Regions from separate parts of the Akkermansia sp. BCRC 18949 genome, predicted to be linked through region 1. Evidence: riboswitches for the same ligand, from Rfam matches in the RefSeq annotation. Region 1 holds a riboswitch; the other holds the start of a gene.
What was found. Region 1 has a riboswitch for cobalamin ahead of P8A25_RS08225 (autotransporter domain-containing protein). Riboswitches for the same ligand answer to the same signal wherever they lie in the genome.
Positions count from the first base shown of each region.

Region 1 (7,850 bases):
TAGTCAAAGCCGGAGGCTCCCGTGGCGGAGGAGACGTTCATGAAGTCCCCCAGCCCGGAGAACCAGATGTTGCGCGCTCCCGGTCCGCGGAAGTCCAGTTGGGAAGCCGCCGTATGGGCGAAGCTGTCCACCACCCGGACGGAGGACCACAGCGTGTTGGCGATGCGGTAGGCTTCCTCTCCGCGCAGGGCCTTCACGGCGTTGATGTTGACCTTGCCGCTGAAAATCAGGTGCAGGCCGTCGTCGGAAACCGTGAAGCCGGTATCCGTGACCAGGTCCGTGCGGCCCTTCAGCGTGGGGTCGATGCCGGTGAGGTCCCACAGGGATCCGTCCGGATCAATGACCGTATCGGGGTCCAGGTTGACCAGGGAGAGGGAGAAGCTTTGTTCCTTGCTGAAAAGCAGGTTGTCTCCAATGACCACATTGACGTGCGCTCCATCCACATGGTAGGAGGAAGAGACGTTCATTTGGGAATAGGTGTCCGCTCCGGTATGGGTGGCGTCCGCCGCCGCCGTTCCGTTCACGATGAACGTGAGTTCCTGCACTCCCCCCCACGCGTTCAGGCCGCCTTCATAGTTGTGGTAGCCTGCGGAGGAGCCGGAGCCGATCACGATTTCACTGCCGTAATAGGTAACCTCTCCCTTGAAGGCGCCGGAACCGGAGACGGTGGAACCGCTGTTGGTTTCCACGCCGGATAGAACAGTGGAGCCGTTCAGCACCAGATGCCCCGGATTAGCCGGATGGGCGAATGCCTCACCCAGGCGGATGCTCCCGCCTTCCACGCCCAGACTGGCGTCCCTGCCGTCCAGAACGAGGGTGGCGTTGTTGCTGATGACGACGTTTTCCGCCGCATAGGAACCCCTGGCGACAACCTTCACATCCTGTGCCGTGACGTTGAGGTTCGCGAAGGCGCCTCCGTCGGCGGCGGAGGCGCTGTAGCCTGCCGTGCCGGAGTGTTCCCAGTTCAGGGTCTGTTCCTTTTCATCCTTGCCCGCCAGCGTCAGTTGTCCGGAAACGCCGCTGACGGCTCCGGAGGAAATGACGGCGTCCGACTGGCTCAAGTCAGCCTCCCCGCCTTCCAGCACGATGCCGTGCTCAGGCAGGTTTTCCCCGATGATGACCTTGGAGCCTTCCCCCACATGGATGCTTTCTCCGGGGTTGACGACGATGGGGGCGCCTTCACCCAGGAATACCTGGCCCTGGAGGCGGTAGCTCATGCGGTAGTTTTCCAGTTGGAAGTTGTCCACCCTGGCTCCGTACATGGCGGTGATGCCGTTCTTGATCTGGTCCAGCGTGACGACCCAGGCGGAATCCGTGGCGTTGAGCACCGTGGCGCCTACCGTGGCGTTTTGCGCCAGGTCCAGATTTACGTTCAGGCCGTCAAAGCCCACTTCCAGGGCCGTTCCCGCCGCATTCTGCACCAGGGTCCCGTTGAGCAGCGTCATGCCTTCCGCAATGGTGAGCGTGCCGCTGCCGGAGATGGAGCCCTGGTTGTTGACGACGGCCCCGTCACGGAGTATCTGGGAGTTCCCGGTCAAGGTGACGGCAGAGCCGTGGCCCACGTTGAACCGGTTGAGCAGCCCGGCGGCTTTTTCCGTGGAAATGGTCCAGTTTGCCTTGTTTTCCGCACTGCCCACGTTGAGCGTGACGGAGGAATGGTGGGTGGCCGTATCGGACTTGCTGGTGTTGACGGTTGTCCGCACCGTATAGTCAAACAGTCCCGGAGCGGCTTCCGTTCCGGACAGCAGCGTAATGGTATCCACGGAGCCTTCCGCTCCGGAGCCGCCCAGTTCCCAGATGCCGCTGATGGAAGCTCCGGCGTGGACGGTGACGTTGTCCGCCGTGTTTTCCGTGGAGAAGCCGGAACCCGTATTGGACCCGCTGTACAGGGCATACCCCGTTGCTTCGTTCCCCGTCGCCGTTGCTTCAATGACGCCGGTGGAACCGATGGTCGTCGTGATGCCGGCTCCTCCCATCAGGGCCGCCGCCGTGCTGCCGGCAGTTGCCGCGCTGACGGTTCCGTTGATAGTGCCGGTGGTCAGGGAGAATTCCGCCAGCAGCCCGTAGGCTTCCGCAGCTCCCGTGGAGGAGGCGGAGATGAAACCGCTGACGTTTCCCACGGACAAGGAGCCCGTGGAACGTGCCCCGGCGGCCGTTCCGGCCATGGCTTCCGCCCGGATGGCGCCGCCCACATTGCCGATGGTAATATTGGAATGGGTCTGGTAACCCCCTTCTTCTCCGGCGAAGAGGCCGTAGGCGTCCATGCCGTTGGTCGTGGCGGTAACGCTTCCCGTTGCTCCCATGTCGCCCAGCGTGATGTTTTCCCTGGCTTCAATGCCGATGGCGGAAAAGTCCTCGCTTTCATCATTGGAACCGGAGGCTGCGGTGATTTGACCGTCCAGCCGGGTAATGTTCACCTGCCCGTAGTTGGACTGGATGCCTCTGGCTCCGTAGCCGCCGGCCGTCGCCGCGGAAATGCTGCCGGTGGAGGAAAAGGTGCCGATGTTGACGTCCTTGTAGCGCGGGCCCTGGTAGTCCATGGTGTTTCCGTAGGCATACAGTCCCCTCGCATAGTTTCCTGTTCCCAGGTCCACGGAGATTTTGCCGGCCATCGTTCCAATGTCCAGGCGCCCCTGATAGGCGTAAATGCCGTTGGAGGAGAAATTGGCCGTGATGGAGATGAGGGCGTCTTCCGTGATCGTTCCGATGGAGAGTATTTTCCCGTAGCTCCGGATGCCGGTGGCATTCGTTCTGGCTGCGGAGATGTTGAATGTTCCTGCCAGGGTGCCGATGTCCACATTGACTCCGGAGGAGGTGTCAATGCCGAAGGCGTTGTTTGCCGTGGAGGAGACGTTGAATACGGCATCCCCGGCAATCGCGCCAATGCTGAGGGTGCCTGATTTTCCCCAGATTCCGCGCACGTTGCTGGAGCCTGTCACGTTGAATGTGGCGGAGACCGTTCCCAGGGCCGCATCTGAGGCGGTTCTGGCTACAGTGGCGTCATAAGCGCCGGCCAGGTCTTCCCTGGCAGTATCCTGGGCATGGACCGTTCCCAGCATGCCGAGGCAGGCCAGGGTCATAGCCACAGCCTGCATCCGGTGCCTGGCGTGGCACGGTGTTTTTTCAGGAGTGTTGAACATTCCGGACTTCAAGGAGGCCGGACCATCATAGTCTGCTCCGTTCAAGCGGAGCGTGTTGGATGAATGCATGTGTATGGTCTGAATGCCGGAATACTCGCCGGCGGTTCATAAAATACTTCGGGGCTGGCGATCTGGCTCATTGCAGGTTTTTAAGCCGTGCAATATACAGTGGCGGTACCGCTCCGGATTCACACCGGATTCCCCATCTATTTCCTGCCCGTACCACGGGCTTCCCGGAAGCGCCTCCGGTTGGTGAGGGAGGCATGGCATGCCTAACATATCCTCCGGACCCTGTCAATTGGAACTTTTTCTTGCGTTTGGCTCCCTGTTTCGTATTGCCATGAAGGACGGCCATGCTATCATGGCGCCCCGGATGTTCGTTATTGTATTTGGCATATGTATGAAGCGTTAACGAACTCTCCTTCACATGCGCCGGGCATCGTCCGGGGAAGGAAACTGACGGAGAAGTGCCGTGACCCGTGGGTAGATATTATCCGTGTGCTGGCCATGTTGCTTATCATGATCCAGCATACTCCCGCTTCTCATGGCTTCACTGTGTATGCAACACGTGCGGGCGTATTTTTCTTTTTCATGGCGGCGGGTTACTTCCTGGCCCGGAAGTATGGGGGCAGCCTGGCCCCGGTGCCCTGGCTTAACTGGAGAAAAGCGTTTCTGATTCTGTGTGCCTATTTGTTTTGGATTTTCGTTTCCATGGCCTTGTTCGGGTTTCCCGCGGACATTGTAAAATGGATGACCGGTCTGGGAATAGGGCGCCCTCCTTTGGGAACTGTTTTATGGTTTTTGCGGGATTTAATGGTGTTTGTGCTGGTTTCAGGAGCGTTATTCCGGATGCCGCGGGCCTGTCTGCTCATTCTGTCCATGGCCTCCCTGGTGCTTTTCAGTACGAGCAATTCCCTTTACTTGTCCTTCGAATACATGGACAAGGTTTTCTGCGTTATCCATCCCAGGGGTTTTGGAGCATTTGCCCTTGGCATGTTTTTGTGCCGTTATTCCCTTGAAGAGTTGAAGAATGCAGTCGGTAAAGCGTGGCTGTACGTGCTGATGGTGTTTCCCGTTATTTTTATATGGGAAATGTACAGCACCGTTCAGGAGTCTGCGTTATCCTTGTGCATGGGCGTGCTGTGGCTGGCATCCTGCGCCTTCTTGATGATGCGGTATTTTCCGGGAATCTCCTCTTTCTGCGCCCGTTTGGCTCCCTCCGTCTTTTTTGTATATGCCGCGCATGCCCTGGTTTATGAGGGCATGCTCAGGCTCGGTTTTCCAAGGGGAAGCTTCTGGATATGGGGAATGGCCGTACCCCTTGTTTTTCTGGCTCTGAGCGGACTGTACTTTTTACTGGCGCGGATGTGTCCGGCAGTGTTGAAGTATATTGCGCTGAAGAATTGACCGTCTGCTATTTTTTTACGGTTACGGGAAGCCCCGCAACCATGAAGTAAACTTCGTCCGCGCTTTTGGCTAGAAGCTGGTTGGCGATGCCAAGCCCGTCGCAGTAGTGGCGCGTTTCCGCGTCCGCCTGGCTGATGCCCATGCCGGTTTCAGAGGAGACCAGAACCCAGGGCACGGGGGATTGGGGGATAAGTTCCTTCAAGGCCTCTATTTCCTCAATCAGCGCTTCCTGGAATGGTTCGTAGTCCGTAGGGTCCTTCTGGGCGTACAGGGTATTGGAGGTGAGCAGGGTTACGCATTCCAGAATGACGCCGTCCACCTGATCCAGCAGGCCGGATTCCCGGACGGCGGCGGCCACATGGCGGGGGCATTCCAGCGTAAGCCAGCTTGCCGGGCGCCGTTCCCGGTGCTTGCGCACGCGGTATTCCATGGATCCGGCTCCGGGCCACACCTCCGCCGTGGCGACGTACAGGATTTTTTCCCCGAATCCGGCGGCTATCTGTTCGGCGTATTGGCTTTTGCCGCTTCTGATGCCGCCCAGGACGAGCGTCATGCGTGCAGGATTGGCGTCAGTGTTTGGAGATGTAGCGTTCATGGGATTCCAGCATGGCCTGGTGGGAGTTCAGAAAGTCGTCCAGGCTGAAGACTTCCAGAGTGATGAGGGGGGAGAAACGGATGTCCCACATGGGGTGGAGGATGGCGTCCAGCGTGGCGGCGGCCATGTGGTGCAGGGATTTGTGGTCCCGTTTTTCCAGCCCGTGCAGGTGGCACATGCGTATGTCCGGCAGCCAGAGCGGCAGCAGTTCTTCCGGCCGCAGGCCTTCCTTCCAGACATGGCCTATGTCAAAGCAGCGGGAATGGGGCGTGGCGGAGACCAGCTTGTCCAGGTAGTCGGTCGGGTGGCGTTCCAGGTTTTCCAGGGCCAGGCATTCCGGAGCGGGCAGATGGGGCGTGATTTGCTCCAGGCTGCGGAGGATGCGTTCCGTTTCACGCTCCGTAAGATGGGGGCGCATGTCCGGGCCGGGAATGTGGTCCGTAACCACGTGCATGACCCACGTGTGGGGCTCCAGTTCCCGGGTCAGGTCAATGGCGCGGATGATGTTTTCCGTGTAGCGGCGCCCTGATTCCTCCGTGGCGAAGCCGCCGTCCGTGGGCAGGTGGACGTTCCACTTGACCCCGGCGTCCGCGGCGATTCCGGCCAGCTCCCGGATTTCCGCCGGGGTAATGAGTCCCTCCCCGTGGTCTCCGGCTTCCAGCAGGAGCAGGGCGATGTCATCCGCGTAATGGACGCATTCCCTGATGGCGGGGACGTAGTAGTCCGGGATGATGAAGGAGGTGCAGCTGATGTTGAGGCCCGGGACGCGGCATTTGTGCGGAGTTTTCATAAGGTGCAGAAGGTGAGCAGGACGAGCCATTCCGTGCATTCCACGGTGCAACCGAACACGTCCCCGGTGACGCCTCCCAGGCGGCGGCGGGCATACAGGAGCAGGGCCGTGGAACCGGCCAGGGCCGTGAGCAGGGCGTACAGCCCGTGCCACCCTGCCAGCGCGCAGGCAGCCAAGGTGACGGCGGCGGCTATCAGGGCGTGGACGGGGCGCGTCCCCTGCTTGAAGGCTTCCCCCATGCCGCCGGGGCGCGCGCCCGGAAAGCGCATGGCGATGAAGATCTGGCTGCGCGCCAGCAGCCCGGCCAGCGCGCACGCCGTGAGCAGCAGCTCCCATGAACCGAAGGCCGCCAATGCTGCCAGCGCGGCGCCCTTGAAGGCCAGGTTGAAGAACAGGGCCGTGCCGCCGAAGGTACCCAGGCGGGAGTCTTTCATGATTTCCAGCCTGCGTTCCCTCGGCACTTCCACGGGCAGTCCGTCCCCGCAGTCCGCCACTCCGTCCAGATGCAGGCCGCCCGTGATGGCTACCCAGCAGGCGCAGCCGATGACGCCGCAGACCAGCGGGGGGAAGAGCAGGGTAGCCGCCCAGGTCAGGCCGCCTGCCAGCCCCCCCACGACAAGGCCGACCAGCGGGAGCCATGCGGAGATGCCGTTCAGGTCGTTTTGCAGCGGCCACGGGCCTACGGGCAGCCGGGTCAGGAAGCCGAAGGCGGAGCGGATGGTGGTAATGACGGCCATGGCGCAGGGAAAGGAGGAGTTAGCGCGGAACGGTGATGTCCAGTTCCGGCAGGGTTTTCATTTCAGACAGCACGCGCGTGGCGGCATCCAGCAGCGGAAAGAACAGCGCCGCCCCCGTGCCTTCCCCCAGGCAGAGGCCCAGGTCCATGTACATGGTGACGCCGATGTGGTCCATAATGAGCTTGTGCCCCGGTTCCGCGGAGTTGTGGGAGCCGATGAAGTACTGAGCCGCTTCCGGCCGGATGCCCTGGGCGATGGCTGCCGCCGCCCCGGCAATGAAGCCGTCAATGACGATGGGGACGCGCAGGGAGGCCGCGCCCAGCATCAGCCCGGCCATGGCTCCTATTTCCGGTCCTCCTACCTTCGCCAGCACGTCGATGGCGTCGGAGGGGTCGGGCTTGTTCAGGGCGATTCCCTGTTCGATGAGCTCTATTTTTTTACGGATGACTTCCCCCTTGACGCCGGAGCCGCGCCCCGTCACGGTTTCCACCGGGGTGCCCGTGAGCACGGCCACGATGGCGGAGGAGGGCGTCGTGTTGCCGATGCCCATTTCTCCGGCGGCCACGATGTCCAGCCCCCTGGCTTTTTCCTCCCGGGCCATGTCGATGCCCACTTGCAGGCATTCCAGCGCCTGTTCCCTTGTCATGGCCGGGCCCCTGCTGAAATCGCTGGCTCCGTGCATGACCTTTCTTTTCACCAGCCCCGGCAGGTCGCCGAAGTCGTAATTCACGCCCACGTCCACCACGGAGAGGCGGGCTCCCGCGTTGCGCGTGAAGGCGTTGATGGTGCCGCCGCCTTGAAGGAAGTTGCGGGTCTGAATGTAAGTGACGTCCGTGGACGTCAGGCTGAGGCCGTGGTCGGCAATGTGGTGGTCCGCGGCGAAGAGGACCACGGCCTTGTCCTTCAGGCGCGGCGCGGGATTGCCGGTCATGGCGGCAATCTGGATGGCTACGGGTTCCAGCTTCCCCAGCGCGAGGGGGGGCTTGGCCAGTATTTTCTGATGTTCCAGGGCGGTTTTGGCGGCCTGTTCGTCCAGCGGGGGAATATGCAGTTTGTTCATGATGGTCAGAAGCGGGGAATGAAGAAAAGGATGAGGGAGAAGATCAGCGTGCCCGCGGCGGCGGTCACCCACATGAGGCGTATGGCCAGGGCCAGGTCACTGACGGCGGCTTCCGTGCGCC
Region 1 covers NZ_CP123619.1:1,950,307-1,958,156, reverse strand. The annotation lists gene P8A25_RS08225 (autotransporter domain-containing protein) at 1-3,140, opposite strand, end outside; cobalamin riboswitch at 3,244-3,382, opposite strand; gene P8A25_RS08220 (acyltransferase family protein) at 3,537-4,547, shown strand; gene P8A25_RS08215 (bifunctional adenosylcobinamide kinase/adenosylcobinamide-phosphate guanylyltransferase) at 4,555-5,142, opposite strand; gene cbiR (cobamide remodeling phosphodiesterase CbiR) at 5,117-5,932, opposite strand; gene cobS (adenosylcobinamide-GDP ribazoletransferase) at 5,929-6,669, opposite strand; gene cobT (nicotinate-nucleotide--dimethylbenzimidazole phosphoribosyltransferase) at 6,689-7,729, opposite strand; gene cbiB (adenosylcobinamide-phosphate synthase CbiB) at 7,735-7,850, opposite strand, start outside.

Region 2 (7,850 bases), 770 kb from region 1:
GAACCTGGGTGTTCCGGGAATGATGGCTCTTTTTGGGCGGCGGGGCAGGGCTGGAAGCGGCGGCTTCCGTCTTTTCCCCTCCCGCCTGCGTTTCCCGGGTGGATTCCCCGGCAGGCTTCATGGCTGTGCGGGCTTTTCCCGATCCCCCGGCGCCCATGCCGGCGGGCATGTGGACCACCATGACTCCGGAGGCTGCCAGGGCCAGCGCCAGCCAGAGCCAGCGGAGGGGCCGGCGCCAGGGATAGGTGCGGGAGTGCCTGGTGCCGTTCATGCCTTCTTGACGAACATCAGGGAAAGGTATTCTTCCGGCCTTGCGTCAATGACGTGGATGTCGTCCGTAATAAACTCGTCGGGCATGCCGAGCCTTTCCCCGTAAATGACGCGGATGTCCTTTTCCCGCCGGATGCGCTCCATCAGGCGCGCGCGGCTGCGGTAGGTCTTCATGAGAACGGTGGTGGTTCCGGGCGGGAACTCCAGGGAATCCGCCATCTCCGGCTTGAAGGCGGGAATGACCCGGAGCCGTTCCCCGTTTTCCACCAGTATTTGGCGGCTGCGGGCCGCCAGGGTGCAGAAGGAGGTGACGCCCGGCACCACTTCCGCGTGCAGGCCGGGATTCCGGCTGAGCAGGAGGCTCAGAATATAGCCGAAGGTGCTGTAGGTCATGGCGTCTCCCAGCGTGGCAAAGGCGCAGTCCAGGCCGCGGGAAAGAACTCCCTCAATAATGGCCGTATTCTTTTCAATCTGCTCCTGCCTGGTTCTCGCGTCGCGGGACATGCTGAAAACCAGCTTGCGGAACTCTGCCTTCACGCCGCCCACGGAACGCACCACCGCTTCGGAAATGCTGAAATCGCTGTTGGGTCCGGTCACCGTAAACACCACGTCCACGGAGCGGAAGACGTTGACGGCCTTGAGCGTGAGGTATTCCGGATTTCCGGGGCCGATGCCTACCCCGTAGAACTTTCCAGGGCTGGCCATGTCAATGCGCTTGTTTGGGGATCATGAGGTCGTCCTCCGTGGTCCGGGCATGGCGGGAAAAAACGGCGCGGATGCCCGGGTTTTCCCCCAGCCCACGCAGGTGGGTCTTGACGGTGAAGCCCTCCTTCCTGAGCATGGAAGCCCAGGAATCCTCCTCATCCCCGCCCAGGTCGTTCTTGGCGTGGTCTCCGGCCACCAGCATGAAGGGGGCCAGCCAGACGGTCTTGGCGCCGGACTTTTTAAGCTGTTCCAGAATGGGGGCCACCCCCCGCGTTCCTTCCACGGTGGCGAAAAACGCCAGGCTGTCTCGGTCGTTCAGCTCGCGGGCGAAGTCGGAAAGCACCATGTCGCAGCGTCCTTCCTGCTGGCCGTGCCCCATGAGCAGGATGGCTTCATCCTTCTTCCGTTCCGCGGGGAAATGCTCCAGAAGGGCCGTGATGGCCTCGTTCCTGTCCCGTTCGCTTTCCAGCAGGGGGCGGCCGATGAACACGTGGTCAAAGCTGTCCGGATGGCGCGCCAGGAAACTGACGATCTGCCTCTCCATCCGGGAAAACTCCTCGCCGGGGGCGATGTGGAGGGACTGGACGCGCAATGTGCGTATGCCTTTGCGGGCCATCTGTTCCAGATTTTCCTCCACGGAGGGAACGGGGGTTCCGCGTCCGGCAAGCTTCTTGCGGATAATGCTTGAAGTGTAGCTCCACTTCAGGCGGTCCGGGGCATAATGGGCCAGCATGTCCTTCTCCAGCTCCTTGTAGGAGACGGTAGCGTCCTGGTGGCTGGTCCCGAAGGCCACGAGAAGAAGCCCTTCCTGCCGTGACGGCGCCGCCTGTTCCGCCGGGGCGGGGGACGCTTCCTCCCTGCATGGGGCGGCGGAAAGCACGGGCAGGGAAAACAGGGTGAGTCCTGCAAGAAAAACGGAGGAAAGGGGCAGGAATGCCCCCGGCACGTAAGAGGATGCTTCAATCATGCGTTGATGAGGTATGGTGAACCGAAGCAAGGATATTCGGACTCCGGGTCTCCAACCTCCCCCTCGCCTTCACCCTCCGGAATGGGAGGACTGGCTGACCGGAACGCTGGCGGAAAAGCGTTCCTTGAGGGTTTGTAACCCGATACCGCAGCGCGACTGTTTCCGGTTCTCACGGAATTCCCCGTTGCTTCGGCGTGTTTAATGGCGTTTTTAGCCGTCACTGTCAATGTTTATTAGAACGCCGCCGAATTTCCGGAGGCTGGGAAAAAATGTGCGTGGACGGGTAAAAACCGCCTTTTGGCCGTTCCTGCGCCTGCTCTTGGAAAAAATGCAGGGTTCCGGATGCGGAAGCGGTGGAAGACGGGGCATTCCGGGGTGCAGAAATCCCGGCGGAAAAGAGAGGGAGGAAGCGGCCCATTCCGTACCGTGCCGGGGCTTTCCAATCCGGTGGGCCGCAGGCCGGAGTTTGCTGCTTGCAGAAGGCGGGGCAGGTATGAGAACATGGAGCATGGCTTCTTCCCCGAATGTTGTAGAATATATCTGTTTCCAGCTCCGGCATGCCGGGGACATTTCCTTCAAAAAAATGTTTGGGGAATACGGCCTGTACTGTGACCGGAAATATTTCGGCCTGGTATGTGACAACCAATTATTTGTCAAAATCACGGAGCCGGGCCTGAAGCTGCTTCCGCAGCAGGAGCAGGGCAGTCCCTATCCCGGCGCCAGGCCGCATTTCCTGATGACGGAACTGGACGATGACCGGACTCTCTCCTCCTTTGTCCGGGCAACCTGTTCCGTTCTCTCCGCTCCGGATGTCTTATCCGGGAAGAAGAAAAAAGCTTCCGGAGAAAAAAGAAACAGGCGTCCGTTAACGCCTGTTTGTTCCGGATGAAATGCCGTTCGGCTGAAAGGCTTATTTATCTTCCGGAGCCTCTGGCACAGCCAGGGAAGAAAGGCTCTTTTTCAGATTGCCCGCAACGGTCTGCGTGGCTTCATTGTCGGACTCCGCGAATTTGTCCACGGCCTGCGTCAGGGATTTGAGGTCGGATTCGGAAACCTTTCTCCCTTTCGCCTTGCGCTGCTCCAGGGCGGAAATCTTCTTGTTGAGGTCGGCCAGCTTCGGCAGGTCCTTGTTCGCCTTCAGAGTCGCCAGCGGTTCGTCAAACTCCTTGACGGAGGGGACCGCCGTCTTGAGGCGCGTGATGGCCGTCACCGCTTCCAGCGGGTTGGACTGGATCTGGGCCTGCACCATGTCCTTGGCGTCTCCCAGCCATTCGTCAAAAGCGGCGCAGACGGCCTGGGCCTCCTCGTCATCTGTTTTCTTCCGCAGGGGCGTGATCTTGGACTCGATGTTGCTGCCGTTGGAAACGACTGTCTTGGCCAGGGACTTGTACTTGTCCAGCTCCACGCCTTCCAGGATGGGAAGGCCGCGTTCCACCTTCATCACCTCCTTTTTCACCAGGTCGTAAAGCTGGGTGGGATGCCCCTTGGCCACCACCTTTCCGTTGGCCCCGATCAGCACCGCATGCGGCAGGCCTCCCGGGCAGGAGGCCGCCGGAATATCCAGCCCCTGATAGACGGGGAAGGTAATCTTCTTTTCCTCCAGGAACTGCTTCACCCTGGGGGTCAGCCCCTGGCGGTGGCTGCCAACCACGGTGAAACCCTTGGACTGGAATTTGTCCTGTAATTCCTGCAAATGCGGCATGCTGGCGATGCAGGGAGGGCAGTTGATGCCCCAGTATTCAAAAAACACCACCTTCCCCTTCAGGTCGGAAGCCTTGATTCTCGGCCCGTGGAGGTGGCTGCCTTCGTCAAAGGATGGGTAGGTGACTTTGGCGCCGTTCCCGTTGTCCGCCGCGTGGAGGAAAGCCGGGGCCGTCATGGCGGCAATGGAGCCGGACAGAATGAGGGCAGTAAAGGTTTTCATAGGATGGATGATGCAGAATCCCGCATTGAGTGTCAAGAAGGAAGCTCGCGCCCCGCGCTGCCTTCTCCGGTTGTTTCCTCGGCTGTCCCGCCTGTTCTGTTTCGACGGGCTGTGCACTTCCGGTCCGGGGACGCCCGGCGGCCCGTTCCCGTGGGAAAAACGCTTCAGGCAATATCCAGCCCCATGATGTAATCCGTCATGTAATAGCCGTGGCCTATGTGGAAATCCCCGCGTTCCAGTTCCCGCATGCCCATGCGCTGGTAAAACTCCACCGCGCGGGTGTTGTAGCGGTTGACGTTCAGGCGCATCAGGCACGGTTCCGGATGAATGCTCCTGATGTAGCTGACGGCCTGGCGGAACAGGTAGCTGCCGATGTGCAGGCCCTGGAAACCGGGCAGAACATAAATTTTCTGCAAGTGGAAGACGCCGGGGCCTTCCGGCTGGACGGACAGGTAGCCGCAGTCCTCCCCCTGATGGGAGGCGATGAAATACACGTGCCCTTCCTCCATCTGCTTCTCCAGATTGGCGGGGGAATACATCCAGTCCATCATGAAATCCATCTGCTCCTGGGAAAGGAGGTCCCGGTAAGTGGCCGGAAAAGCCTGGAGGGCCAGTTCATGAATCAGCATGATGTCGTCCTTGGCGGCTTGGCGGAGTGTTGGCATGGCGGGAATATTACACGGAAAAGCCCCGGATGAAAAGGGCCTCTTCCACGTTCCCGGCGGAATTTTCCGTCCATGGCCCACTTTCCCCTCCCTATTCCGCCGGGGACGCCGTATGCTGGATGACACAGGCTTTTTTGACGGAAACCGGGGGGAAATCCTGTCTGTATTGTGAACCCTGCATGCATGCCAAATCATGAGAGAACCCATTCCCATACAACAATGGCTCCCCGCGGGGCCGCTGAGGGACATGGGTGAAAAATATGTGAGCGGCCTTCCGGACGTGGCGCAGAACCCCATCGGCCCGGAATCCCTCATGCACCAGTCCGACCACTCCTGGACGGAATACCTGGTGGCCTACTCTCTGCTGTATCCGTGGGTGGTGATCGCGCTGGGCCTCCTGGGCGGGCTGGCCCTGGGGGCCTACTACCTTTTTTGCCGCCGCCGGGAATACGACCACCGCATTTTCTGCTCCAAATGCGGCACCATGATGTACCCGTGCGGCCTGCACTGCCCCAAGTGCGGCACGCCCAATCCCAAACCCCGCGCCCTGAACTGGATTGGTTATTCCAGGCTGCGCACCGTGATTCCGTCCACCGGGTGGAAAAGGCATGAGGAAGTCCTCCGCAGCTACCGGCGGTGCTTCTACTGCGGCCAGCCGCTCCATGAGCCTACGCTGAACCAGCGCTGCCCCTCCTGCGGAAAGGCGGTGCTCCAGGGGGAACAATCCGTGGACCAGTATGATGCGTATGTTGGGCGCCGCAGGGGCTGGACCTTTGCGGCCGTGGTCGTGCTGGGCATCATTCCCATCCTGGGGCCGCTGCTGGCCTCCTCCCTGTACAAGAGGACGCTCATCAACCCGTATTCCCTGTACATGACCGTATTCAGGGAAAGCTTCCTGATGGTGGTGCTCTTCCTGTGCCGCCATCTGTTCCGCCTGCTGCCGTTCATCGGAATCATCGGCATGCCCGTCCTCTGCGTGACGGAATACCACCTGTACCGGCGCATGTTCCTGTGGAAGACGGAGAAATATGACTTCGGCGAGAAGTAGGGGGGGCCTCCGGGCGGGAGCTTCTTCCCGGGGCGGCCTTTCCGGTGCATCCACGGGAAATGATGGGCTGCGGCATTGACTTGGAATCCGGGCCACGTACCTTTCCCCCATGCAGATGCGTTATGTCCTCTTGCCCTTCCTGGGAGCCCTTTGCCTGGCCCTGGCCGCCTGTTCCGTCACATACGGCAACAAATCCGTGGCGTCCCCGGAAGTATACGGCAGGCTGGCGCCGGGAAAATCCTCCAAGGCGGACGTTTACGACGCGCTGGGCCAGCCCTCCGACGTGGTGACCATGAAAAACGGCGTCTTGTGGACCTACCGCTACCGCAAGGCTAAAAACGACTTCCTGGGCAATATTCCCCTCTTTGGCGTCGGCCTGATTGCCGGAGGGAAAAACGGGGACGTTTATACGGTGCTGGCCCTGTTTGACCGGCGGGGCGTGCTGGCCTCCCGCACGGCGGCGCGGCAGAAGCTGTACACCTCCAATCTGGCCTCCCTGAAACGTTCCCTGGACGTCATGATGGAGGGCGAATCGTCACACCGGCGGGTGGAAACGGAGATGAAAAAAATAGGCAGGCCCTTTGATCCGTCTGCGGCCAAGGATGCGGACCTGCTGGAAAAGTCTCTTGATTAACGGCCTGCGGGCTTTCTCTTCCTTATTGTATCAAGTATGACAAGGAATCGTTTTTTTCTAATGGACTAAACTTACTGCATACAGTAAGTAGGCGGCGTTCCCCAAAGGGAGACGGCAGGGATTCTTCCTGAATTCCTCCGCTCCCGGGGGAGCAAACCCTATAGAAAAATAGAATGAAAATGAAAAGAAAACTGGCATTGGTTCTGGCGAAGGCTTTCTCCGGAAAGTCCGTGCCGGAAAAGAAACGGGAAAAAGAGGTAAAGGCCTCCAGGAAACTGGAAGCATGGCTGAAGGCTTCCAGAATGCGGTCTTTCTAGGAAAGGCACGCTGACGGAAAAGGCGGATTCGGGCGCTGGCCGCCCGGTTCGCGGGGAGGGACGGGGAGAAAAAATTGAGTCTCCCTTTTTTCATCGTACCATAAAACGATGAAGCGCGTGAATGGGACGATGGGGACGGCTGGGTTCTTTGGGACGGAGAGGGAAGGGAGGACAGATGGATGACGGGCGTTTACTGCCTAAGGGAGGCGGCTACAGACGGCTTCTTTCATTCCGCAAGGCCCAAATCATTTACGATTTGACGGTAGCTTTCTGCAGACGCTACTTGAGTCGTGATGCGCGTACTACTGACCAGATGGTGCAGGCGGCGCGTTCCGGCAAGCAGAATATTGCGGAGGGGAGCATGGCTTCCGTCACTTCCCGTGAAACGGAAATCAAGCTGACCAATGTAGCCCGGGCCAGCTTGGAAGAGCTTCTGCTGGACTATGAAGATTATTTGCGTACGCGCGGGTTGAGGCTATGGGATAAGGATTCTCCCGAATCTCTGTTTATGCGGAAGGCCTCCCTGCGGCATGACCATTCGGAATGGTTTTTAAATCTGGCTCATTCCAGAAACGATGAAGTGTTCGCGAATATGGCGGTTTGTCTGATTCATCAGGCCGCTTTTCTCTTGAAAAAACAAATGAATGTACTGGAAGAACGGTTTTTGCAGAAGGGAGGCTTAAGGGAGAGAATGACCCGGCTGCGGAAGCAGAGGAGAAAGTCGGGAAGCTCGTAAAAGCAATTGTCTCACCGGTCTCATTCGTCCCAATGGTCCTCCCGGGCAATTTCCGGGCTGGGTTGCGGGTCAAAAGATATGTCTTCATGACAGTTGCGCCTTGACTACGGCGTTGGAATGTCCGTTCATCTGGGCAGACATGACCATACCCGGAATTCTTGAAGAAAAGTTGTCCGCCGCATTGAAAGCGGTGTTGGGGGAGGAGCTTCCCGCTGATTTTTGCGCCAGTGTGACGCCGTCCGCGGATTTGCGGTTCGGGGACTATCAGAGCAACGCCGCCATGGTGCTTGCCAAGCGGTGCCGCACGAATCCCCGCGCTCTGGCCCAGCAGGTGGTGGACCGGATGGGGCAGGACGGCGTCTGCTCCCTGGAAATCGCCGGGCCCGGCTTCATCAACTTCCGCATCAAGCCGGAATTTTACGCCGCGCGCCTGCTGGCCATGCTGGCGGACGACCGGCTGGGGGTGGAAAAGGTGCAGGACCCCAAAACCATCGTCATTGACTTCTCCGCGCCCAACGTCGCCAAGCCCATGCATGTGGGCCATATCCGCTCCACCATCATCGGTGACGCCCTCTCCCGCGTGG
Region 2 covers NZ_CP123619.1:1,182,652-1,190,501, forward strand. The annotation lists gene P8A25_RS04870 (hypothetical protein) at 1-271, opposite strand, end outside; gene cobI (precorrin-2 C(20)-methyltransferase) at 268-975, opposite strand; gene P8A25_RS04880 (sirohydrochlorin cobaltochelatase) at 977-1,942, opposite strand; cobalamin riboswitch at 1,952-2,157, opposite strand; gene P8A25_RS04885 (TfoX/Sxy family protein) at 2,436-2,831, shown strand; gene P8A25_RS04890 (TlpA disulfide reductase family protein) at 2,853-3,866, opposite strand; gene P8A25_RS04895 (N-acetyltransferase) at 4,031-4,531, opposite strand; gene P8A25_RS04900 (hypothetical protein) at 4,725-5,579, shown strand; gene P8A25_RS04905 (hypothetical protein) at 5,689-6,213, shown strand; gene P8A25_RS04910 (hypothetical protein) at 6,387-6,530, shown strand; gene P8A25_RS04915 (four helix bundle suffix domain-containing protein) at 6,706-7,266, shown strand; gene argS (arginine--tRNA ligase) at 7,406-7,850, shown strand, end outside.
Region 2: it holds a riboswitch for cobalamin, as region 1 does, so the genes downstream of both, P8A25_RS04880 (sirohydrochlorin cobaltochelatase) here and P8A25_RS08225 (autotransporter domain-containing protein) in region 1, are expected to answer to the same signal.